4 regions of the Sphingomonas sp. PvP055 genome follow, and region 3 is predicted to be linked to each of the others. Evidence: predicted binding sites of a transcription regulator. Region 3 holds the regulator's gene; each other region holds the start of a gene.
The links. Region 3 encodes LexA, which represses DNA repair genes until DNA is damaged. Its sites were predicted from a motif close to GTTCCNCNCTTGTTCT; they were not measured.
Positions count from the first base shown of each region.

Region 1: the regulator LexA is predicted to act here: its motif matches at 1,705-1,720, upstream of ABIC16_RS06855 (Y-family DNA polymerase).
Region 2: the regulator LexA is predicted to act here: its motif matches at 2,866-2,881, upstream of recA (recombinase RecA).
Region 4: the regulator LexA is predicted to act here: its motif matches at 3,755-3,770, upstream of radA (DNA repair protein RadA).

Region 1 is NZ_JBEPNS010000001.1:1,414,239-1,420,181, reverse strand. It holds gene ABIC16_RS06865 (hypothetical protein) at 251-568, opposite strand; gene ABIC16_RS06860 (cysteine synthase A) at 619-1,611, opposite strand; gene ABIC16_RS06855 (Y-family DNA polymerase) at 1,738-3,057, shown strand; gene ABIC16_RS06850 (hypothetical protein) at 3,057-3,536, shown strand; partial or broken gene ABIC16_RS06845 (ParA family protein) at 3,574-4,330, shown strand; gene aat (leucyl/phenylalanyl-tRNA--protein transferase) at 4,327-5,091, shown strand; partial or broken gene ABIC16_RS06835 (DUF2155 domain-containing protein) at 5,127-5,360, opposite strand; gene ABIC16_RS06830 (NADH:ubiquinone oxidoreductase subunit NDUFA12) at 5,552-5,943, opposite strand, start outside.
Region 2 is NZ_JBEPNS010000001.1:1,684,141-1,690,083, forward strand. It holds gene ABIC16_RS08145 (response regulator) at 1-2,311, shown strand, start outside; gene ABIC16_RS08150 (response regulator) at 2,350-2,703, shown strand; gene recA (recombinase RecA) at 2,953-4,053, shown strand; gene ABIC16_RS08160 (glutathione S-transferase family protein) at 4,345-4,977, shown strand; gene ABIC16_RS08165 (alpha/beta hydrolase) at 5,022-5,678, opposite strand; gene ABIC16_RS08170 (cysteine desulfurase family protein) at 5,805-5,943, shown strand, end outside.
Region 3 is NZ_JBEPNS010000001.1:1,836,355-1,842,297, reverse strand. It holds gene ABIC16_RS08900 (TonB-dependent receptor) at 1-248, opposite strand, end outside; gene ABIC16_RS08895 (molybdopterin molybdotransferase MoeA) at 508-1,698, shown strand; gene lexA (transcriptional repressor LexA) at 1,755-2,429, shown strand; gene ABIC16_RS08885 (ComEC/Rec2 family competence protein) at 2,390-4,549, opposite strand; gene gltX (glutamate--tRNA ligase) at 4,752-5,943, shown strand, end outside.
Region 4 is NZ_JBEPNS010000001.1:2,799,223-2,805,165, reverse strand. It holds gene ABIC16_RS13250 (PadR family transcriptional regulator) at 1-234, shown strand, start outside; gene ABIC16_RS13245 (DUF2218 domain-containing protein) at 234-548, shown strand; gene ABIC16_RS13240 (glycosyltransferase family 4 protein) at 745-1,896, opposite strand; gene ABIC16_RS13235 (glutathione binding-like protein) at 1,970-2,674, shown strand; gene ABIC16_RS13230 (GAF domain-containing protein) at 2,671-3,108, opposite strand; gene ABIC16_RS13225 (BLUF domain-containing protein) at 3,211-3,627, opposite strand; gene radA (DNA repair protein RadA) at 3,791-5,161, shown strand; gene ABIC16_RS13215 (CvpA family protein) at 5,232-5,807, shown strand; gene ABIC16_RS13210 (iron-sulfur cluster assembly scaffold protein) at 5,835-5,943, shown strand, end outside.

The DNA.
Region 1 (5,943 bases), 420 kb from region 3:
TCACGGGGAGGGTCGGGGATACAAGGGGAAACCCGGGGATCAGCAGGGTGAGACCGTCAATCTCACGCTTTTCAACGCAAATCTATTTCCCAGAAATCAAGCCGTTCCCGGTGTGTTCGGTGAGCGGATGTGAAAGCGGCGCCGAATCCCCGACAGAATGGGGGCAGCGACATCATTTCCCGGATTTTCCCCGAACATCCCCGTACCGGCGAAGGCGTTTTCCAAGCCAGTCGAGTCATGCGCGATTCGATCACTGCTGCGCGGCGTCCGGCTGCATCATCGCATTGTCGATCGCCGTGGCGTTCTCGACTTCGGCACTGGGAGCGACGCCGAGTTCGGCGAGCGGCTCCTTGTTCACTCCCGACGCTGTGGAACCGGAGGCGCCGGAGACGATATTGGCGACCACGTCCGCACGTGCGCTCCCGATCGCCACAACCTGACGGTCATGGTTGGCGGTCGAGAAGATGGCAGCGGCGAGTCCGATGAACAGCAGAACTGCAGCGAGTCCGATCATCCCGACCCGGAACCGCTGCGTCGTTTGCGCTGCGTCTTGTGCGATGATTTTCATAGGCTGTGGTATAAATGTAACGTCTTTTGACGCCTCTGTCGATGCAAAGCTTAATCGCCCGCCAGCCACGGCGGAACGGCCAGTCCTTTCGCCTCCAACCATTCCCGGTTGTACACAGTCGACAGGTACCGAAAGCCGGTGTCGCACAGGATCGTCACGACGCGCGACCCCGACCCGAGATGGTGCGCAAGTCGCACTGCGCCCGCAACGTTGATCCCGGACGAAAGACCGAGGCACAGCCCCTCTTCGGATAACAGGCGCGTCACCCACTCCATGCCTTCCGCGTCGGAAATCCGGAATTGCGTGTCGATCGGGGCGCCTTCGAGGTTGGCGGTGATTCGCCCCTGTCCGATCCCTTCCGCGACCGAAGACCCCTCCGATTTGAGCTCGCCATTGGCGTAGTATTCGTAAAGCGAGGCCCCGTGCGGATCGGTCAGCGCGATGCAGACATTCTCGTCGTGCGCTTTGAGACCAAGGCCGACCCCTGCGATCGTCCCACCAGTACCTGCAGCGCAGGTAAAGCCGTCGATGCGCCCGTCCATCTGGTTCCAGATTTCCTCGGCGGTCCCGGTGATGTGCGCACGACGGTTGGCGATATTGTCGAACTGGTTCGCCCACACCGCATTGGCGGTTTCCTCAGCAATTCGGCGCGAAGTGTGGACGAAATGGCCGGGATTCGAATAAGGAGCGGCGGGAACCAGCACCAGTTCGGCACCAAGTGCGCGCAGAGTGTCCATCTTTTCGCGGCTCTGCGTCTCAGGCATGACAATGATCGTCTTGTACCCCTTGGCATTGGCGACAAGCGCGAGCCCAATCCCGGTATTGCCAGCGGTACCCTCGACGAAGGTCCCGCCCGGCAGGATCGCCCCGCGGGCCTCCGCATCCTCGACGATCCCGAGCGCCGCCCGGTCCTTGACCGAAGCGCCCGGGTTGGCGAATTCGCACTTCCCATAGATTTCTGCGCCTGCGGCCTCGCTTGGTCCCTTGAGCAGGACAAGCGGCGTATTGCCGATCAGGGCGAGCGTGTTCGCTGTTGTATGCATGAGGGATAGCTATGCGTCCGGGTGCCCAGCCGCAAGCAAGCTTCGCTTTGCAGCGCGCGAACAGCGCTACGTTACGCAGAAAACGCGCTGTTCGGGCTCCTATTGTTCTGGTATCGTTCCGCAACCATGCAAACCCGCTTCGAGTCCCCTGAAACTGCTTTGGCGCTTCCGCGACGCCCGCTGCGCTGGCTGTTTCTCGATCTGAACAGCTACTTCGCCAGCGTAGAGCAGCAGCTCGACGCTGCGCTCCGGGGCAAACCCGTGTTGGTCGCGCCGATCGACAGCGACACGACGGTGGCGATCGCAGCAAGCGTCGAGGCGAAGAAGTTCGGCATCAAGACCGGCACGCCGGTTTGGGAGGCCAAGCGCCTGTGTCGCGACCTCATCATCACGCCCGCGCGGCACGACAAATACGTCGAGTTCCACGACGCGATCGTCGCCGAGATCTGGCGGCATATTCCGGTGACCAAGGTGTGCTCGATCGACGAGGTAGCATGTCGCTTGCTCGACAATGAAAACAGCGTTGCCGCCGCCACCGCGCTAGCGCACCGGATCAAGGCAGGAATCCGCGCAAACATCGGGGACTGCATGACGAGTTCGGTCGGGATAGCGCCCAACCGACTGCTCGCCAAACTCGCGTCCGATCTGCAGAAACCGGACGGCCTCGTCATCCTGCACGCCGAAACCCTGCCGCAGCGGCTGTATGATCTGCAGTTGCGCGACATCAGCGGGATCGGCGCGAAGATGGAACGCCGGCTCGCGCAGGAAGGCATCAACGACATCCGCCAATATTGCGAGCGGCGCCCGCGTGATGCCGGAAATGCATGGGGCGGCACCAACGGCGATCGCTTGTGGTATCTGCTGCACGGGGTCGACCTGCCGGAAAAGGCCACGCAAAGTCGGTCGATCGGGCACAGCCATGTACTCTCCCCCGGGAAACGCAGCGGGGCGCCAGTGCGGCTTACCGCGCGCCGCCTCGCGCTGAAGGCAGCCAGCCGCCTGCGCCGCAAGGCGTATCGGGCGCGTCTGCTGGTACTGCACGCAAGGTTCGAGGACGACAAATCGGCCTGGCGCTGTTCGGCCAAACTGCCCGCGACCCAGGACAGCTTCGTCGTCCTGACCGCCCTGGAAACGCTGTTCCCGCTGCTTGCCGCAGCAGGCAAGGCGCGTCCTGGTGACTTTCAGGTCCGCATGATCGGCGTGACGCTGGCGGAGATCGAACCGGTCGCCGGAGAGCAGCAATCGCTGTTCGGCCTCCTTGATCCGGACGACCCACTTGCCCGCGAAACCCGTACACTTGCGTTGAGCCGTGCAATGGACCGGATCAACGAGAAGTTCGGTCGACACGCAGTGAGCCTAGGCCCCCAGAACGGCGGAAGACTCGATCGAATAGGCACCAAGATCGCCTTCGGACGAATTCCTGACCTCGACGAATTCCATGAGTAATGATGACGCTACCACGAAATATTTGCTGCAGTGCGTCGATCCGATACGCGCCGCCACAGCGGGGTCTTGACGCTACGTACCGCGTGCGCGAAGAAAATCGAATGCTCAACAAACTGCTCCCCGCCGCCGCCGTCGCGCTTCTTGCGCTGTCGGCCTGTGATAACAAGCCAACCGAAGTTACTTCGGTCTCTGCCGACCCGATGGCGGCGGAAATCGCGAACCGTGCGCCGGTCGAACTTCCACCGGCGATCAAGAAAGAAGCTACGTTCCGCTGCGCCGACAATAGCTTGGTGTATGTAACCTTCTTCGAGGGCGACAAGCAGGCGCTCGTTCGCAGCACGCAGACCGGCACCCCGGTAAAGCTGACCGCCGCAAACGCTGGCGATCCGCTTAAGGCCGACGGCTATGAAATGACGGGCACGGTCAAGGCAGTCACGCTGACACAGCCGGGTAAGCCCAAGCAGCTCTGCGACCTCTAACCACCCTTTATTGCGCACATCGTCGGCATCCGGCACGATGCCCGTTCCTGAGCGAAGGGCTTTGCCGGTGTCGACGATCGCGATCTACAGTTTGAAAGGCGGCGTCGGAAAAACCACGCTTGCCGTGAATCTGGCATGGTCAGCAGCAATCCAGTCCCTCCCGCCGCACGCTCTTGTGGGATCTCGACCCGCAGGCGGCGAGCAGCTTCCTGCTGACGCTCAATGCCGATGTGCCCAAGCACCATGGCCAGGCACAGTCGATCTTCGCCAAGGACGTGGCACCCGAAACGGTGATCGAAAAGACAGCAATCCCGCGGCTCGACCTGATCGGCGCGGATTCATCGCTTCGCGGCCTGGATTTGCTTTTCCACGAAATGGACAAGAAGAAGCGGCTCCAGAAGCTCCTCGCCGGCCTGCGTAAAGATTACGATCGCATCCTGCTCGATTGCCCGCCCGGACTGACCGAGACGACCGAACAGGTAATGCGGGCGGCCGACCTCATCGTCGTGCCCGTCATCCCCTCCCCACTGTCGGAGCGCGCACTGGCGGACGTGATTGCCCATCTCGGCGGGCGGACGGATATCATGCCGGTACACTCGATGGTGGACGGTCGCCGCAAGCTCCACGCCGACGCGCTCGCGCGCCATCCTGACTGGCCGGTCATTCCTACTGCGAGCCAGATCGAGCAAGTTACCGCACGCCGTGCGCCGATCGGCAGCTTCGCCCCGCGCTCAACCGGCGCCGCCGCCTTCGGCCGGCTCTGGCAAGCGATCGAACGTCGTCTCGCGGCATGAGGGCTCCTCCCTCGCCCATCCTCGACGTTCCACCAATCGATCCGCTTGATCCGCAATTGGTGCTGGGGGCGTATGCAGTCGGCGTGTTTCCGATGGCCGACAGCCGGACCGCCGATGAAATCTATTGGGTGGAACCACAGGATCGCGCGGTACTTCCACTGGATGGGTTCCACCTTTCGCAATCGCTGCGCAAGACGATCGCACGCGACCGCTTCCGCGTGACCGCCGACCAGCAGTTCGGCGCGATGATGCGGCTCTGTGCGGAAGCGGTGCCAAACCGCCCCGACACCTGGATCAATCCGCAGATAGAGGACGTGTTCAACCGCCTGCATAGGCTCGGCTTCGCGCATTCGATTGAAGTCTGGGACGGCGATGAGATGGTCGGTGGACTGTACGGACTGGCGCTCGGCCGGGCGTTCTTCGGGGAAAGCATGGTCAGCCGCGCGCGTGACGCGTCGAAAGTCGCGATCGCATGGCTCGTAGCCCGCCTTCGTGCAGGCGGGTTCGTGCTGCTCGATTGCCAGTTCATGACAGAGCATCTGGCATCGCTGGGCGCGGTCGAAATTCCGCGGGCGGCTTACTTGGTCGAATTGTCCGGCGCACTGTCGGCCGTGACCGGTTTAGGCGATTCCTCGGCGGGCGTCGGCGACTTCTTCGCACTCGACCGAGGTGTGGCAGCCGTGGACGGCGTGCCCGCCGAGACCGAGTCGGGTCCGCCTTCAGGGAAGGTCATCGCGCAATTCTTGGTCCAGACATCGTAGATCGGATGCTGAACCACGTTTAGCCCAGGCCGTTCCTTGAACAACCAGCCTGAGAACACACGCCGCCAGCCCTTGTCGGCTCCCGCGATATCGACCTGCACGAAGGCACCGGTATAGTGCTCCTGCTCCCACGGCGCGGTCTGTTCACATGCCTTGAGATGCAACACCACGTCGCCGACGCGGACTGTTTGCCCGGGCTTGAGCACCACGTCACGCGCCTGCCCGTTGCGTTTGTTGAGCAGGCCGAGCGTCGCCACACGTTGCGCCATCGGTGTCGCGCCGAAACTGGGATCAACGCCGCCAGCCACGTCCACCGTCACGACATTCTGTGAACTTGTATCCGCATCGAGCGCGGTTTCCGCAGTAGCGGTCGGCACGGGCGCGGGTGCGTCCGCGGCGCGATCACACCCTGTCGTCGCCAGCAGCGCGGCCACACCGGCCGCGTCCAGCGCGCGGCGAATCACGCGTCCGGCGTCCAGGCTTCGTAATCACCGGTGGCCTGAGCGCGCACACCGCCCTTTTCAATGGCGCCCTTTGGACGATAGGCCAGAACGGTGCCGGTCAGATTCGGTTCGGGCGGGAGTTGCCACGCCCGCGGCGCGGGAAGTGCACGATCCGGCACGTCGGCAACCTGATGGTGCAACCAGCTGAACCATTCGGGAGCGATCCGGCTGGTGTCGTTGATACCGTTGTAAATAACCCAGCGACGCGGGTTGCCGGCAGTATCCCGACCGCCCTCGTAATAGACATTGCCGAGCGAGTCCTCGCCCATGCGCGCCTTGCCGCGAAGCCCGAATGCCGTGCCCCAGCTTGCGCCGGTCCACCAAGTGAAGGGGTTGAGATTGATGCCCA
Region 2 (5,943 bases), 150 kb from region 3:
CCCGCTCGCCGGGACGTTCCTCGCGACCACGCTCGTCCTCGGGGGGGCGCTGGTGGTGTACCGGCAGCTGTTCCGGTCACCGACCGTCGTCGCAAGCGAACCCGACTGGAGCATAGCCCGCGCGCTGGCCGAGAGCAGTTCCGACGCGATTGCGGTGACCGACCGGGCAGGCCGACTGGTCTGCGCGAACGATCGCTATGAAGCGATCTTCCTGGGGTTTCCAACCCCGCCCGGCTTGCCGTTCGATGCAAGCGGGGTCGAACGGCTGAGCGCTGCCGGCCGCGCCGCATGGCGCGACGGGTCGGCGGGGACCGACCGCCTCGTCGTCCACGGCACGGTGCTGACCGCGGACGTGGCGCGCGCGGGGGAGGACGGCAATCTGCTGGTCTGGCGGTTCCGCGGAAACGAGGGGCTGGACCTCGCGCGGACGATGGAGACGCTGCTGTCTGGACCGACTGGCGACCGGCTCGGCAGCGCGGGGATCATGGCGGCGTTGATCAACCCGGACGGTCGCATCCGCTCCGCCAACCGCGTGCTGCGCGTGCGGGCGATGGGCGAGGGTGAGGGCGACATTCTGGGGCGGGACTTCGCGCGCTTCCTGATTACCGACGCGCACGGCATGGCGCGGTTCGAACGCGAGGGGATGACGAGCAATCCGCTGCGCGTGCTGCAGATTCCGTTCCTGGATGGGGAGGACGCCCCGATGCTCGTCGCCTTGATCGACGAGGAGGACGGTAGCCATCCCGCGATCGGCGAAAGCGCGGGCGCACACATCAAGAGCCTGGTCGCGCTGATGCCGTTCGGCGTGGCGCTGATCGGCGCGGACGGGCGCTTCCTCCAGATGAACGACGCGTTTGCGCGTGCCGCCGCGGTCGATTCGCTCAGCCCGCCGTTATATCCGGGGGACTTGCTGGTCCGCGAGGACAAGGGTGTCGTCGCGGATGCGATCCGCCGCTTCGCCGGGGGTGCGACGCACTCGACCGATCTTGCGGTCCGCTTGAAGGATCATCCCGACGAGCCGGTCGCGCTGTCGATCGCAGGGGCGCGCGGACTGGGCGATGCCGCGGTGTTGCTGAGCCTGAAGGACAATAGCGAGGAAACCCGGTTGAAGCGCGAGGTCGCGCAAGCGACCAAGATGCAGGCCGTGGGGCAGCTCGCCGGCGGCGTCGCGCACGACTTCAACAATATCCTGACCGCGATCATCGGGCATTGTGACCTGATGCTGATGCGCCATTCGCCGGGCGACAGTGATTATGACGACATCCAGCAGATCCGCGCCAACTCGAACCGCGCGGCCAGCCTGACGCGCCAGTTGCTCGCCTTCTCGCGCCAGCAGACGCTGCGCCCGCAGGTGCTGCAACTGCCCGACGTCATTTCCGAAGTGTCGAACCTGCTCAAGCGCCTGTTGGGCGAAACCGTGACGCTGACGGTCAAGCACGGGCGCAATCTGAGCCCGGTTCGTGCCGATCCCGGGCAGCTCGAACAGGTCGTGGTCAACCTCGCGGTTAACGCGCGGGATGCGATGATGACGCACGATCCGCGCGGCGCGGGCACCTTGTCGATCCAGACCTATGCGGTCACCGCTGCGGACGTGCGCAAGCTTGGGTCGGACATCCTACCGCCCGCCGACTATTCGGTGCTGGAAATCGGCGATACCGGCGGGGGGATCCCGCCCGAAATCCTGCCCAAGATCTTCGAGCCGTTCTTCACCACCAAGGAAGTCGGCAAGGGTACCGGGCTCGGGCTGTCGACGGTGTACGGCATCGTCAAACAGTCGGGCGGTTATATCTTCGCCGACAATCGCAAGGATGCCGGTCCGATGACTCCCGGCCGGGCCGCGCATGGGGCGATCTTCACGATCTATTTGCCGGTCTATACCGAAGGCGCGCTGAACGAGCCGGTCCCGCAACGCGTCCTCCCGCGCGAGAAGCCGGTCGACCTGTGGGGAACGGGCACGATCCTGCTGGTCGAGGACGAGGACATGGTCCGCGCGGTCGCCGAACGCGCGCTCAGCCGACAGGGCTATACCGTGCTGACCGCCGAGAATGGCGAAGCCGCGCTCGAGCTGCTTGCGGACAATCCGCGCCCTGACCTGTTGATCTCAGATGTGATGATGCCGCTGATGGACGGCCCGACGATGGTCCGGCATGCCCGCGCGCAATATCCCGACCTGCCGATTCTCTTCATGTCGGGCTACGCCGAGGAGACGCTGCGCAAGTCGATTAATTTGGATAACGTTTCGTTTCTCGCAAAACCCTTTTCCGTACAGGAGCTTGCGGAGGCGACGCGCGCGGTGTTAGGAACAAAATGAGATAGCGCGGCTCCTCGCGCTGCACTAGAGGCGATGGGATGAGTTCTCCACAGTCCATTCTCGTCGTCGAGGACGAGCCCCTGATCGCCATGATGATCGAGGATTTCCTCGACGTTCTGGGCAAATCGCTCGCCGGCAGCGCAGACAGTGTCGGATCGGCACTGCAGCTGGTCGACGCGGGCGGGATCGATGCTGCTATCCTCGATGTCAATCTGCGGGGCGGTGAGAAGAGCTTCCCGATCGCCGAAGCGCTGGCGGCGCGCAACATTCCGTTCGTCTTCGCGACCGGCGGATCGCACGACAGCGTCGGCGACGCCTGGGCGGACCGTCCGACACTCTCGAAGCCGTTCACGATGGACGGAGTCGCCAAGGCGCTCGACGCGCTCGCCTGACACCTTCTTAAAACGCGACGTTTGCCGACGGACCTTCGAGCGGTCCGGGCAGCGGCGTATTTTCAGCGTGAAAGCGACAACCAGTCCGCCATAACCGTCGGTGATCGAGCGTCCTTGTGCGCAATGTCAGACCATAACCAGCGCCGATTTGCGTCAATTGGTGTTCGCCCCTTGTTCTATGTGAACAAACATAGTACATAGCCACCATGCATTGAACGCGATGGGCGTTCGGTCTAGCGGGAGGCTCCAATGGCGGTTTCGTTGAAAGTGATCGACAGCAAAATGGCGGCATCCACGGATAAGGCGAGCGCAGAGCGCGCCAAGGCACTCGAAGCTGCGCTGGCGCAGATCGATCGCGCGTTCGGCAAGGGCTCGGCGATGAAGCTCGGGTCGAAGCAGACGATGCAGGTCGAGGTCATCTCGACCGGCTCGCTCGGTCTCGACATCGCGCTTGGCGTGGGCGGATTGCCGCGCGGCCGCGTGATCGAGATCTACGGCCCGGAAAGCTCCGGCAAAACCACGCTCGCGCTCCACGTCATCGCAGAAGCGCAGAAGACGGGCGGCACCGCCGCATTCGTCGATGCCGAGCACGCACTCGATCCCGTCTATGCCAAGAAGCTGGGCGTCAACATCGACGAGCTGATCGTGTCGCAGCCCGATACGGGTGAGCAGGCGCTCGAGATCGTCGACACGCTGGTGCGGTCGAACGCGATCGACGTACTCGTCGTCGACTCGGTTGCGGCCCTGGTGCCGCGCGCCGAGATCGAGGGCGAGATGGGCGACAGCCACGTCGGCTTGCAAGCGCGTCTGATGTCGCAGTCTCTGCGCAAGCTGACCGGTTCGATCAGCCGGTCGCGCTGCATGGTGATCTTCATCAACCAGCTCCGCATGAAAATCGGCGTCATGTATGGCAACCCCGAGACGACGACGGGCGGCAACGCGCTGAAATTCTACGCCTCGGTCCGCCTCGACATCCGTCGCACCGGGCAGATCAAGGATCGCGAGGAGATCATCGGCAACGCCACGCGCGTCAAGGTCGTCAAGAACAAGGTCGCGCCACCGTTCAAGCAGGTCGAATTCGACATCATGTACGGTCAGGGCGTTTCCAAGATCGGGGAAATTCTCGACCTTGGCGTCAAGGCGGGACTGGTCGAGAAATCGGGCGCGTGGTTCTCCTACGACAGCGTCCGCATCGGGCAGGGGCGCGAGAACGCCAAGACCTTCCTGAAGAACAATGTCGAGATGAGCGATCGCCTCGAAAAGGCGATCCGATCGCGGACCGACAAGGTTGCCGAGGAAATGATGGCGGGCCCCGAACCCGAGGACATGGACGGCGACGAAGAGATGTGAGGGTATTCCCCAGTCGTGCGGTGATGGCCGGGGGGCTGGAGCGCGACGTGCGCGTCGCGCTCCCTTTTACGGGACGGCTGATCTTGCCGTCGAACACCTTGGGAAGGCCCGCCTGCAAGGGCGGGCCTTTCATGGTTTTGGGATCAATGGTCCGGCGCGTCCGGTCCCGACCGCAGCGCTCGCCACCAGAATCGCCGACCGACCTGAAATTGCGTACGATCGCCGGACCCTTGTAGTCGTCCGGGGCATTTCACTCGTATCGTGCCGGTTGAAGGCCGACAGGAGAAGCCAATGTCGCTCATCGTCCATCATCTCGAGAATTCCCGTTCGCAGCGCATCCTGTGGCTGCTCGAGGAACTCGGCTTGCCGTATGACATCGTTCGCTACGAGCGGGACAAGACCACGATGCTTGCCCCGCCGGAACTCAAGAAGATCCATCCGCTCGGCAAGTCCCCCGTACTGCAGGATACCGCCGCTGGTCAGGTGGTGATCGAGACGGGGGCAATCGTCGATTACATCGTCGAGCTGGCGGACGGAAGAATGGGGCCGCCCGCGCACCGCGACGCGACGCTGCGGTATCGGCAATATCTGCACTATGCCGAGGGATCGATGATGCCGCCGCTGCTGTTGCTGCTGGTGATGAACCGGATCCCGGTGGTTGGAAAAACGGCGGCAAAGCGCGTCCAGCCGATGATCGACGTTCACCTCGATTATGTCGAGAGCGAGCTTGCCAGCCGCCCGTGGTTCACCGGGGACTCGTTCACCGCGGCCGACGTCATGATGAGCTTCCCGCTCGAAGCGGCGCGCAGCCGCGCGGGGCTGGACGAGTCGCGCCCGGCGACGATAGCATGGCTCGATCGCATTCACGCACGGCCAGCCTATCAGGCGGCGCTCGCCAAGGGCGGGCCCTACGCCTACGCCTGAAAGCATCCGCCTTCCCCGCGCAATCGCGGGGAAGGCGGAATACGTCAGCGGATCGGCGAGTTCGGGTCGAGCCGCATGTCGAGATACTTGTCCACCGACCCCATCAGCTGCGGCATTTCATGTTCGAAGAAATGGTTGGCCTTGGGAATCGTGTCGTGGTGGATCGTGATGTGCTTCTGCGTCCGCAGCTTGTCGACCAGCTTCTGGGTCGCCGCCGGAGTCGCCACTTCATCCGCTTCGCCCTGGATGATGATTCCGCTCGCCGGGCAGGGGGCCAGGAAGGTGAAATCGTACATGTTCGCGGGCGGCGCAACCGAGATGAAACCGCGGATTTCAGGACGGCGCATCAGCAGCTGCATTCCGATCCAGGCGCCGAAGCTGACCCCGGCGATCCAGGTCGTTTGCGCCTCGGGGTGAAAGCTCTGGACCCAGTCCAGCGCGCTCGCCGCATCGGACAATTCGCCGACGCCGTTGTCGAACGTGCCCTGGCTCTTGCCGACGCCGCGGAAATTGAAGCGCAGGGTCGCGAAGCCGCGGCGCTGGAAGGTCTTGTAGAGCTCCATCACGATGTGGTTGTTCATCGTGCCACCCGCCTGCGGATGGGGGTGAAGGATCATCGCAACGGGCGCGCGGGGGCGCGATGCGGGAGCGAAACGGCCTTCGAGACGACCGTCTGGGCCGGGAAAAATGACTTCTGGCATCGGACCTGCTGACAAGGAAGAGCGGGGAAGCGCGCCCCGATGGGCCGCGCGAAGAGTTGTGCGCTATACAATGATGGCGCACGTCTGCGCAATGATTGCAGCGAGTCCCGAATCCCGATGCCAATGATGCCCGATCGCCTCTATCTCGACCATGCCGCGACGACCCCGATTCTCGCGGTGGCGCGCGACGCGATGGCGCACGCGATGGAGGCCTGGGCCAACCCGTCGTCGCCACATGCCGAGGGCCGCGCGGCGCGCGCCATGC
Region 3 (5,943 bases):
TGGAACGCGCGCAAATCGTCACCGCCGACGACACCGACCGAGATCGGCACCTTCTGCAGGTTTTCGGTGCGGCGCTCGGCGGTCACGACGATGTCGCCCAGCCCGTCCTGGCTGGCCGACGCACCGACCGTCGCCGTGGCGGCCGCGGCGGGATCGCTCGCGGTCTGCGCCAGTGCCGTGCCCGTGGCGAACAAAGCGGAGCCGGCGGCCCCGGCGAGCAACAGCGATTTGACGACGGTCTTGGTCACGAATTTCCCCTTTGATCGAACTCGGCAAGCCGCCGCCCGACGCCGTCGCCCGCACCATCGGTGTCGCGCGCGCTTGGGTTTTGCTGTGTGGAGGCTTCCGTGACCGGGGCGCTAGACAGCGATTGTTGCTGAATTATGACAAAGTTGGACGCTGCACCCGCATCGTTAAAGTCGCTGACGGACTGTGGCCGGTCTGCATCACTTATCGCCGATCGTCGGGGGTCGACGGACACTGGTTCAAGACGTTAGGGAACGCCTAATGACTCAGCCCCCCGCCCTGCTTGCCGTTGCCGACGCGCTGTCCCGGCTCCTTGCGCTCGCGCCTGTCATTGCGACGGAAACCGTGCCGTTGCGCGCCGCCGCGGGGCGATGGGCAACCAGCGACGTCGCCGCCAATCGGACGCAACCCGCGCGCGACCTGTCGGCGATGGACGGCTACGCCGTTCGCTTCGATGATCTGGGCGGCCCCTTGCGGCTGATCGGCGAAAGTGCGGCGGGCAACCCGTTCGACGGCACCCTCGGCGCGGGTGAAACCGTGCGCATCTTCACCGGTGCGGCGCTCCCGCCAGGCGCCGACGCGGTGCTCGTCCAGGAGGAAGCCGCCCGCGATGGCGATATCGTTCGACGGTCGGGCGACGGGCCGGTGCGTGGTGGCAATATCCGGCGCGCCGGGATCGATTTCACCCATAACGATACGCTGATCGCGATGGGCGACCGGCTGACACCAGCACGGATCGCGCTCGCGGCAAGCGGCGGGCACGGCAGCCTGACGGTCGCGCGCCGGGTGCGCGTCGCGATCGTGGCGAGCGGGGATGAACTCACCCTGCCCGGCGCGCCCTTGAGCGACCGGACCTTGCCGGAATCGAACGGGGTGATGCTGGCGGCAATGCTGGCCGACCTTCCCGTGGAGATCATCGATCTTGGGATCCTCCCCGATCGGCTCGACACGATCACCGATGCGTTCCGGACGGTCGAAGCCGATATCCTGGTGACCACCGGCGGCGCATCGGTCGGGGATCACGACCTGATCCGTCCGGCGCTGGCAGCGGCGGGTGGCGCGATCGACTTCTGGCGGATCGCGCTGCGCCCGGGCAAGCCGATGCTCGCGGGGAAGATCGGCGACATGCTGGTCCTCGGTCTTCCGGGTAACCCGGTGTCGGCCTTCGTCACCGCAACGATCTTCCTGAAACCGCTGATCGCCGCGATGGCGGGTGCGCGCGATCCGCACCCCGTTTTCTACCCCGCCATTCTCGGCGCCCCCGTGCGCGAAAACGATCGGCGGCAGGATTACATGCGCGCGGTTACGCGCGATGGACGCGTCTATGTCGCCGAGCGGCAGGACTCGTCGCTGCTCAAGACGCTTGCCGGGGCGGATTGCATGATCGTGCGCGCGCCCTTCGCGCCGGCCGCTGCGGTGGGCGACTCGGTGGAAATCCTGCCGATCGCTTGACGCCTGACTTTATGTTCCGTATAGGTTCGTCGTCTGTTCCGACGAAAGGGCCCGGAATGCTTACACGCAAACAGCATGAGTTGATCTGCTTCATCAACGACCGGCTGGAGGAGACGGGAGTCTCGCCCTCGTTCGAGGAAATGAAGGAAGCGCTCGACCTGAAATCCAAGTCGGGGGTCCACCGCTTGATCAGCGCGCTGGAAGAACGCGCGTTCATCCGCCGCCTCCCCAATCGGGCGCGCGCGCTCGAAGTGCTCAAGATGCCCGAACGCGGCACGAAGACCCCGGTTCGCGCCACGCCCGAAGCAGCGCCCGCCAACGTCCGCGTCCTGCCCGCCCCCGCCAACGACGTGATCGAGATCCCGCTCCACGGCCGGATCGCGGCCGGTATGCCGATCGAGGCGTTCGAGGGTGCGTCGATGTTGTCGGTGCCGGCGGCCCTGCTCGGCGGCGGCGAACATTATGCGCTGGAAGTCGCAGGGGATTCGATGGTCGAGGCCGGGATTCTCGATGGCGATTATGCGCTGATCAAGCGCCAGGACATCGCGCGCGACGGCGAGATCGTCGTGGCGCTGATCGACGACAGCGAAGCGACGCTCAAGTTCTTCCGCCGCGAAGGCGCGATGGTGCGGCTCGATCCGGCGAACCGGGCCTACGATCCGCAGCGCTACACACCTGCGCAGGTCCGTGTTCAGGGCAAGCTTGCCGGATTGCTGCGCCGGTACGACTGACCCGGCATGGCATGCCGCCAGCGGAAGCCGTGGCGGCGGGCAGGATAGGATCGGGGCCGCTCGGGCGGCAGGATCCACGGGTGCGCGTCTTCCGGATGGCGTACCATCTTGATGGTTGGCGAACCGGGTCCCTTCCCGGTCGGCCAGAAGGACGGCGCGGAAAAGGTGATCGTCACGCCCCCCGTCCGCGCCAGCGTAGCGCGATCGAGCCGCAACCACCGGGGGTGACAGCCGCGCGGAAGCCTGCGGTCGCTGATCGCAATATCCGCGGTTGCACAGGCGTGGAGCAGCGCATCGATCGGGACAGTATAGGCGCTGCGGGTGGCCAGCACGGTCCAGCGGCGATTACCCGTAGCGCGTTCCGCCAGGCACAGATCGCGGCTGCAGCGCGCATCGCGCTGGTCCGACCACAAGACCGGTAGCCCCGCCACGCCGCCGCCCTGCGCCAGCATGTCCGCGGTATAATCCCCGGTCCGATCGCGCAGCAGCGCGACGTCGCCCTGCGCCGTGCGGATCGCGACATGACGCCCATCACCGGTGACCAGCACGTCGGGGGCGGGTGTCGCAATCGCCCAGGTCGCACCGATCGCGAACGGGACGACCCCAAGGGCACGCCACCGCGTCCGCCATAGCGTAACCCAGATCCCGCCGATCGCCATCGCGGCATAGGCAGCGCCGGGCATCGCCGGTAGCGGTGCGACCGACCCCGGGATCGCCGCGGTCGTCCGCGCGATCCACAACAGCAGCTCGATCGCTTGGCGCGTGACCCACCAAAAGGGTTCCCCGAGGCCCGCGGTATCGAACAGCAACGCCGCCGCCTCGAGTGGCATGATGACGAACGTCGTCAGCGGGATCGCACAGATGTTGGCGACCGCGCCGTACACCCCCGCCTTCTGGAAATGATAGAGCGAGATCGGCAGCAACGCCGCCTCGACCACCAGACCCGTCATCAGCAACGATCCCAGACTTCGCCCCAAGCGTTTCAGCCGAGGCTCTTCCCGCGGCGCGGCGAAGCCGCGGATCCCCGGATGATCGTTCCACGCGATGATCGCGGCCACCGCTGCGAAGGAAAGCTGGAAACTCGGCCCGGCCAGCGACTCCGGATAGAGCAGCAACACCACCAGCGCGCCCGCTGCGACCAGCCGCAAGGTCAACGCCTCCCGCCCCAGCGCGAGTGCGAGCAGGACGCACAACGCCGCGACGCACGAGCGGATCGTCGGCACCTCCGCCCCCGTCAGCAGCGTATAGCCGACCGCGACCAACGCCCCCGCCGCGCCCGCGACGAAGGGCAATCGGTATCGCAGCGCCAACCACGGGAACACCGCCAGCACGTGCGTGACGAGGATCATCGTCGCCGCCACCGCCGCCGAGATGTGCAACCCACTCACCGAAAGCAGATGCGCCAGGCCCGACCGCCGCATCGCCTCGGTATCCGCGACCGGTATCGATCCCTGATCCCCGGTGGCGAGCGCGGCGGCGATCCCGCCCGCGCCGCCACCGTCCGCCTGCGTCTGGATGTGCTGCGAGAGACGCGCGCGTAGTCCGGGCAGCACCGACGGCCGCCCCGGCGTGACGATCGTCACCGGAGCGAAGCCGCGGCCGGTTGCGCCGATCCCGTCGAACCAGGCGCTCCGCGCATAATCATACGCACCCGGCACGGCGGGCTCGGGCGGCGGCAGCAAGCGCGCGGAGAGCCGCAGCACCGCGCCCGAGGTCAACCCGGCGGGAACGTCGATCGTCGCGAGATTGACCCGCAAATGGCGCGGCAAGCGCGGCACCGGGCGCGTGCCTGCCTCGGGGCGCGGGAGGACGGCGATCGGCGCCAGCCGAAGCCGCACGAGGTCGCGCGCCGGGAGCGGCTCGATCCGTTCGACCCGTGCGGTGAAGGTCGCGATCGTCGGGCGCGTCAGGACGACATGGGCGACGTGGTCCGACCGCCACCAGATCAGGCCGATCCCGAGCGCGAGCGTCGCTGCGGCCACCGCGATGCTGCGCGCGGCACGCCCGTGGCGCCCGATCGTCGCGCCGCCCAGCGCGACACCCGACGCGCCGAGGATCGCGATCCGCCAGCTCGCGGCGTCCGGGAGGATGAACCATAAGGCGATCCCAGCGCCGAGCATCACGGGCAGCCACAACGGAAGTTGGTCGCGTTCCGCCTCGAGCCAGCGTTCGATGGCACGCGCCAGACAACGGCCAGCAACGAAAAATTGCGACAGCCATCCGCGCACGCCGATTTGAAGCGCTGGAAAGCGCGTGCTAGGGGCGCTGCAGGCTGATCCGGCCATCGAATTTCTAGTCTGGGAGTATGCGCGGTTGAGCGCAATCACTGAAACCACTGCAGCGACCGACGGCACGCGCACCACGACCCCCGGCACCGAGGTCGTGACGCGCTTCGCGCCCTCGCCGACCGGCTTCCTGCACATCGGCGGCGCGCGCACCGCGTTGTTCAACTGGCTGTATGCGCGGCATCACGGCGGGCGGTTCCTGCTGCGGATCGAGGATACCGATCGCGCGCGCTCGACTCAGCCCGCGATCGACGCGATCCTGACCTCTTTGCGCTGGCTCGGGCTCGATTGGGATGGCGAAGAAGTGTATCAGTCGGCGCGTGCCGATCGCCACGCCGAAGTCGCGCATCGCATGGTCGAGCATGGCCACGCCTATCGCTGCTACCTGACGACCGAAGAGCTCGCCGCGATGCGCGCCGAGGCCGAGGCGGCGAAGAAGCCGCTCCGCGTCCGCAGCCCGTGGCGCGACAAGGCGGCGGAAGCCGACGACAGCCGTCCGTTCGTGGTCCGCCTCAAGGCGCCGACCGATGGCGCGGTGACGATCGAAGATCGCGTCCAGGGGTCGGTCACGGTGCAGAATGCCGAACTGGACGACCTCGTCCTGCTCCGCTCGGACGGCACGCCGACCTATATGCTCGCGGTCGTGGTCGACGATCACGACATGGGCGTGACGCACGTGATTCGCGGCGACGATCATCTCAACAACGCGTTCCGCCAATTGCCCATCATACGGGCAATGGATGCGATCGAGGGCGGCTGGCCCGATCCCGTTTACGCACATATTCCGCTGATCCACGGGTCGGATGGTGCGAAGCTTTCGAAGCGCCACGGTGCGGTCGGGGTGGAATATTATCGCGACGAGTTGGGCATGCTGCCCGAAGCGCTCGACAATTACTTGCTGCGGCTGGGTTGGGGCCATGGTGACGACGAAATCATCAGCCGTACCCAAGCCGTCGAATGGTTCGATCTTGCCGGAGTCGGCAAGTCGCCGTCGCGCTTCGACTTCAAGAAGCTCGAGAATTTGAACGGGCAGTACATCCGTGTTGCGGACGATGAGCGGCTCGCTACGCTGGTAGCGGATCGGCTTGATTTCGCACCGACGGAGGAGCAACGCGGTCTTCTTGGTCGAAGCATGGCGTCGCTCAAGCCGCGCGCCGCCGATCTGCTCGATCTGGCGAACGGCGCGGCCTTCCTGTTTCGGAAACGCCCGCTGGAAATGGATCGCGATG
Region 4 (5,943 bases), 960 kb from region 3:
GCGGGTGTGCAGCATCTTGCCGAGAATGCCGAGGTGGTGACCGCGCTGCTTGCGCGGCTTGCCGAAGTGGGCGCGGAACGGGCGCGGACCGACAGCGCTTCGGTGCGCCGCGCGATGGGCAATCTGCGCGAGGTCCTGATGCATCGATTACGGGATGAGCATGTCTCGATCGAGACGATCCACGCCGCCGTCGCGCTGATCGACGATGCCGCGCAGAAGATCGAGCGGCTGTGATGGCGTATGTGGCAATCGCCCGCGTGCCCACTGCGCATGCCAGCAAATATCTGCAGCAGACGTGCAAGCATTGGGAGCATAACCTGACGGTCACTTTTTCTGCTACGCACGGCACCGTGGTGTTCCCGCGCGATGCCCGGGGTGCGGATCATCCGGGCGATGCGACCGTCACGTTCGATGCCGAGCCGGAGGTTCTGGTGGTGCGGATCGAGGCGACGTCGGCGGAGCAACTGGACGGGCTGAAAGGGGCGGTCGCTCGCCACGTCGACCGGTTCGCGTTCCGGGAGGCACCGCTCGTTTACAATTGGGGCTAAGGTTCGCCTCCCCCCAGCCGCCGTCATGCTGAACTCGTTTCAGCATCCACCGTGCTACGGGTGCGGTCCGGATTTGCTGCGCTGTGGACCCTGAAACAAGTTCAGGGTGACGCCGGGTGTGGGGAGAGTGCAGCGCTAGTACCTACCGTTAGGCAAGCGTGGGGGATGACGGCGTCGAACCGTCGTCCCCCAACCGTTACCGCGCCGCCCGCCGCGCGAGGACGCGGAGATAGGTGTCGAGCACCGTCTGGTTGATCGTGTCCCATTTGTAGCCCGCCGCCTTGGCGTGGCCCGCAGCGCCCGCCGCGCGGCGGAAGGCGTCATCCTCGCAGAACCGCTGCAGCGCATCGGCATAGCCCTGGATGTCGGTCGGCGGGACGATCAGCCCGGTCACGCCGTCGTCGATCAACCCGACCGCGCCGGACGCGCGCGCGGCGACGACGGGTACGCCCGCCGCCATCGCCTCGAGCGTCACGTTGCCGAACGTCTCGGTGATGCTGGGGTTGAAGAACACGTCCATCGACGCGACCGCACGGCCGAGATCGTCGCCCGACTGGAAGCCGGCGAATACCGCATCGGGCACTTCCTTGGCGAACCAGTCGCGCGCCGGACCCTCACCGATCACGAGCGTCTTGTGGCGCACCCCGCGGCGGTCGAGCGCGTGCATCGCCTCGGCAAAGACGTCGAGGCCCTTTTCCTTGACGAGACGCCCCAGGAAACCGACCGCGATCTCGTCGTCGGCGATGCCGAGGCTGCGGCGCCACGCGAGATCGCGTCGGGCCGGGGTGAAGCGATCGTGGTTCACCCCGCGGGACCAGCGGCTGACCGAGGTCGGCACGCCCCATTCGCGCAGGATCTCGCCCATCATCTGGCTCGGCGCGAGCACTTCGTCGACGCGCGAGTAGAATTTCGCCTGGATCCGCACCAGCGTCCGGACGAGGAACCCGAGCCCGTAGTAGCTCATGTAGGTCTCGAACCGCGTATGGTAGGAGGCGACGACCGGGATATCGTGCTCCTCGCCATAGCGCACGGCAGCGTGGCCCAGGATGTCGGGGGCGGACACGTGGATCAAATTGGGCGCGAACGCTTCCAGGTCGCTGCGGAGCCGCGCGTTGAATCCGCGCGAGATCTTATACTCTCCGCGTCCCGGAAACTTGAACGACGGGGCGCTGACGAGGTCGCCGGTCGGGGCGAATGCGGGCCGTCGGCTGGTGGGGGCGTAAATGCGCACGCTCGCACCCTTTTCCAGCAGGTGCCCGACCAGCAGGTTGAGCGCCTGGTTCGCACCATCGCGCGTGTAATTGTAGTTGCCGCTGAACAGGGCCACGCGGAGATCGGTTGCGTCCATCGCCGCGGCCATAGCGAAGCCTATGGGGGATGACTATCTCCCACGAAGCCACCCCTTAGCCCGGAGTCCCGCCATGACCGATCTTTCGCGTTTCCCGATCACGCAGCAATGGCCCGCGCAGCATCCCGACCGGCTGCAACTCTATTCGCTGCCGACGCCCAACGGGGTGAAAGTGTCGATCATGCTCGAGGAAACCGGGCTTCCGTACGAACCGCATCTGATCGATTTCGCTAAGGACGATCTAAAGACGCCCGCGTTCGTGTCGCTCAATCCCAATGGCAAGATTCCCGCGATCCTCGATCCGGACGGCCCGGGCGGGGTTCCGCTAGGGTTGTTCGAATCCGGTGCGATTCTGCTGTACCTTGCGGAAAAGACGGGCAAGTTCCTCCCGACCGACCCGGTGGAGCGGTTGCACGCGATCCAGTGGGTGATGTTCCAGATGGGTGGGGTGGGGCCGATGTTCGGGCAGGTCGGCTTCTTCGTGAAGTTCGCTGGCAAGGACTATGAGGACAAAAGGCCGCGCGATCGGTACGTCGCCGAGGCCAAGCGGTTGCTCGGCGTGATGGACGCGCATCTGGCGGGGAAGACGTGGTTTCTGGGCGACGCCTATACGATCGCGGATATCGCGATGATTGGCTGGGTCCGCGGTCTCGTCGACTTTTACGGCGCTGGCGATCTGGTCGGGTTCGAAGCGTTCACCAATGTGCGCGGCTGGCTCGACCGGGCGCTGGCGCGGCCTGCGGTCCAGCGCGGCCTGGAGATCCCTGCGCGCGGTTAGGGCGCGCGCGATTCGAGGATCGCCGCGATCTCCTTTGCGAAACGCTGCATCGTCGCGATGACTTCGGGCCGGTCGACCTTGGCCGGCGCGGGGTCCAGCGCGCAGATCGTCCCGAAGAACTGGCCGTCGGACAAGGTGATCGGCAGCGAGATGTAGCTCTCGAACCCGTAGAGGATCGGGGTGGGGTGCATTTGCCAGTCGCTGTCGTTCGACGCGCTGTCGAACGCGACCGGTCTGCCATGATCGCGAATTTCGTTGCAGATCGTGGTCTTGAGATCGAGTTCGTCGCCCGCGTCGAGGCCGAACTCGACTCGGTCGATGACATGACAAGCGGTCCACGTCTGGTCGGTTACATGCGCGACGGCAGCAAACCCCATGCCGGTGAGTTCGCAGACTTTTGCCAGAATTTCGGCGACATGTGGATTGGCCGCCAAGGCAACACGACAATCGTCAATATTGTGCATCGCTATGGGTCCCCGGCGGCTGCTATACCTGTTCCACCAAACCGGACAAGCGGCGTGCACGGGACGGACCGGTCAGGCAGCCGCGTGGAGCGCCGCGAACGACGTGAACTCCGCACGGAGCGTGACGTCGTCGATCGGCTCGACGAGGCGCTCGACGATCGTGCGCAGATCGTCCGTTTCGAAACTGTCGCCAGGCGTCCGTGCCGGGCGATAGCCCATCGCCCATTCGCCGAACATCCGCGTCTCGATCGTCTTGCGCGACAGTTTGACGACCGCAAAGTGGCGCGGGTCTCGCGCAATCCGATCGAACACGCCAGCGACAGCCGGCTCGGGCCCTTCCAGCGCCTGGAGAAATCGCCGTCCCCCGAACAGGAGGAGGCCGGTAACCCCCGCCGCTGCATTGTTTCGCCGCGACGCGCGCAGAATGCCGTCCAGGGCGGCGGTATCAAAGTCGCTTCGGGCGGTGCTGATGTAAAGGATACGCTGCATGGGGAACTCCGAGGTCTCATCTGAAAATTGCTCGAAAATCCAAATGTTTCGTTAATTTTCCTGTGAATACCTTCCTGATCTGGATCTGGTGCGGACGGAGAAGGGACCGCGTGCAGGCGGGAACCCTGTTCCCTTAACGTTCCGATTGCGCTAAGCCGCGGCCATGGCGAAACCTCAAAAGCGTTACGTGTGCCAGTCCTGCGGTTCGGTCTCGCCGCGCTGGGCGGGGCAGTGCGGTGACTGTTCCGAATGGAACACGATGGTCGAGGATGCGGGGGCGACCGTTACCCCGTTTCAGGCCAAGCATAATCTCATCGGCGGCGGGCGGTCGATCCAGCTCGTCGGGCTGGATGCCGAGATCACGCTGCCCGAACGGATGGCGTCGGGGATCGCCGAGCTCGACCGCGCGCTGGGCGGCGGCTTCGTCGAGGGGTCCGCCACGCTGATCGGCGGCGATCCCGGGATCGGCAAGTCGACGCTGCTGTTGCAGGCCGCGGCGAAGATGGCGATCGCCGGGCTGCCGGTGGCCTATGTGTCCGGCGAGGAAGCCGCGGATCAGGTGCGCTTGCGCGCACGACGGCTGGGGCTTGGTAACGCGCCGGTGATGCTCGCCGCGGCGACGTCTGTGCGCGACATCCTGACGACGCTGTCACAAGCGACGCCGCCGGCCTTGTTGGTGATCGATTCGATCCAGACGATGCATTCCGACCTGATCGAAGGCGCGCCCGGGACGGTCAGCCAGGTTCGGGCGTCGGCGCAGGAACTGATCCGCTTCGCCAAGGAACGCGGCACCGCGGTGGTCCTGGTCGGGCACGTCACCAAGGACGGCAGCATCGCCGGGCCGCGTGTGCTCGAACATATGGTCGACACCGTGCTCAGCTTCGAAGGCGAGCGCAGCCACCAGTATCGCATCCTGCGCGCGATCAAGAACCGCTTCGGCGGCACCGACGAGATCGGTGTGTTCGCGATGGTTGCTGAGGGCCTGACCGAGATTGCCAACCCCTCCGCGCTGTTCCTCACCCAGCGCGAGGAAGGCGTGACGGGCACCACCGTCTTCCCCGCGCTCGAGGGAACCCGCCCGGTCCTGGTCGAGATCCAGGCGCTGGTCGTCCGCCTTGCCAGCGGCGCGACGCCGCGGCGTGCGGTGGTCGGGTGGGACAGCGGTCGGCTCGCGATGGTGCTCGCGGTGCTGGAGGCGCGCTGCGGGCTCAGCTTCTCGGCGTGCGAAGTCTATCTCAACATCGCGGGCGGTTACCGCGTGCAGGATCCGGCGGCGGACCTCGCGGTCGCGGCGGCGCTGGTGTCCGCACTCAGCGAACGCCCGGTCCCGGTCGATGCGGTCGCGTTCGGGGAGATCGCGCTGTCGGGCGAAATCCGGACGGTCGCGCATTCCGCGCTGCGGTTGAAGGAAGCGGGCAAGCTCGGGTTCGAACGCGCACTGTTGCCATCGGCGGTGACCGACGAGAAGAGTTCGCTCAAGCTGACCGGATTTCGCACGCTGGGGGCCTTCGTCGAGCATATGCTCGGGAAGTGACCTGTCGGATCCGGCGCGTTCGGATAGCGCGCCCTCGACTCACCCCATGCGGTGCGGATATGGCGCGATCATGAACCTGACCGCGCTCGACATCGTCGTCCTCATTGCCGTTGGCGGCGCGGCCATGTTGGGCGTGGCGCGGGGGTTCGTTACCGAATTCCTGTCGCTGTTCGCCTGGGTAGCGATCGTCTTCGCGGTCAAGCTGTTCCACATACCCTTGACCCACGCGCTGACCGGCATCGTCGGCACGACCGCGGGGGCCGCGGTCCTGGCGTTCGCGCTGCTCGCGGGGGGAACCTATATCATCGGTCGGATGATCGCGAATGCCGTCGGGGCACGAACCCGCGACTCGATCATCGGGCCGATCGATCGTGCACTCGGGTTCGGCTTTGGCGCGGTGAAGGGGCTGATCCTGGTCAGCCTGGGTTTCCTGCTGGTCGTGCTGGTGACCGACACCATGGGGGGCGGACCGACCCAACGCCCGATCTGGCTGAAATCCGCGCGCGTCTATCCGCTGCTCAACGTGACGAGCGCCGGGATCGCCGATTTCGTCGATCGTCGGCGCAAGGGGCTGCCGCTGTTCGAACCGACATTGGGGCGCACCGAGCCGGCGCGTCGAGTGAAAGATACCAAGCGGGGTGACTGAGGCGCTTGCGCTGCCTACATACGGTGCATGACCGCGCCGCTCTACAATACCGAAATCCTTCGCCTCGCCGCGACGATCCCGCATCACGCCCGCTTGCCCGATCCGATGGGGAGCGCGGAAAAGCGTTCGCCGATCT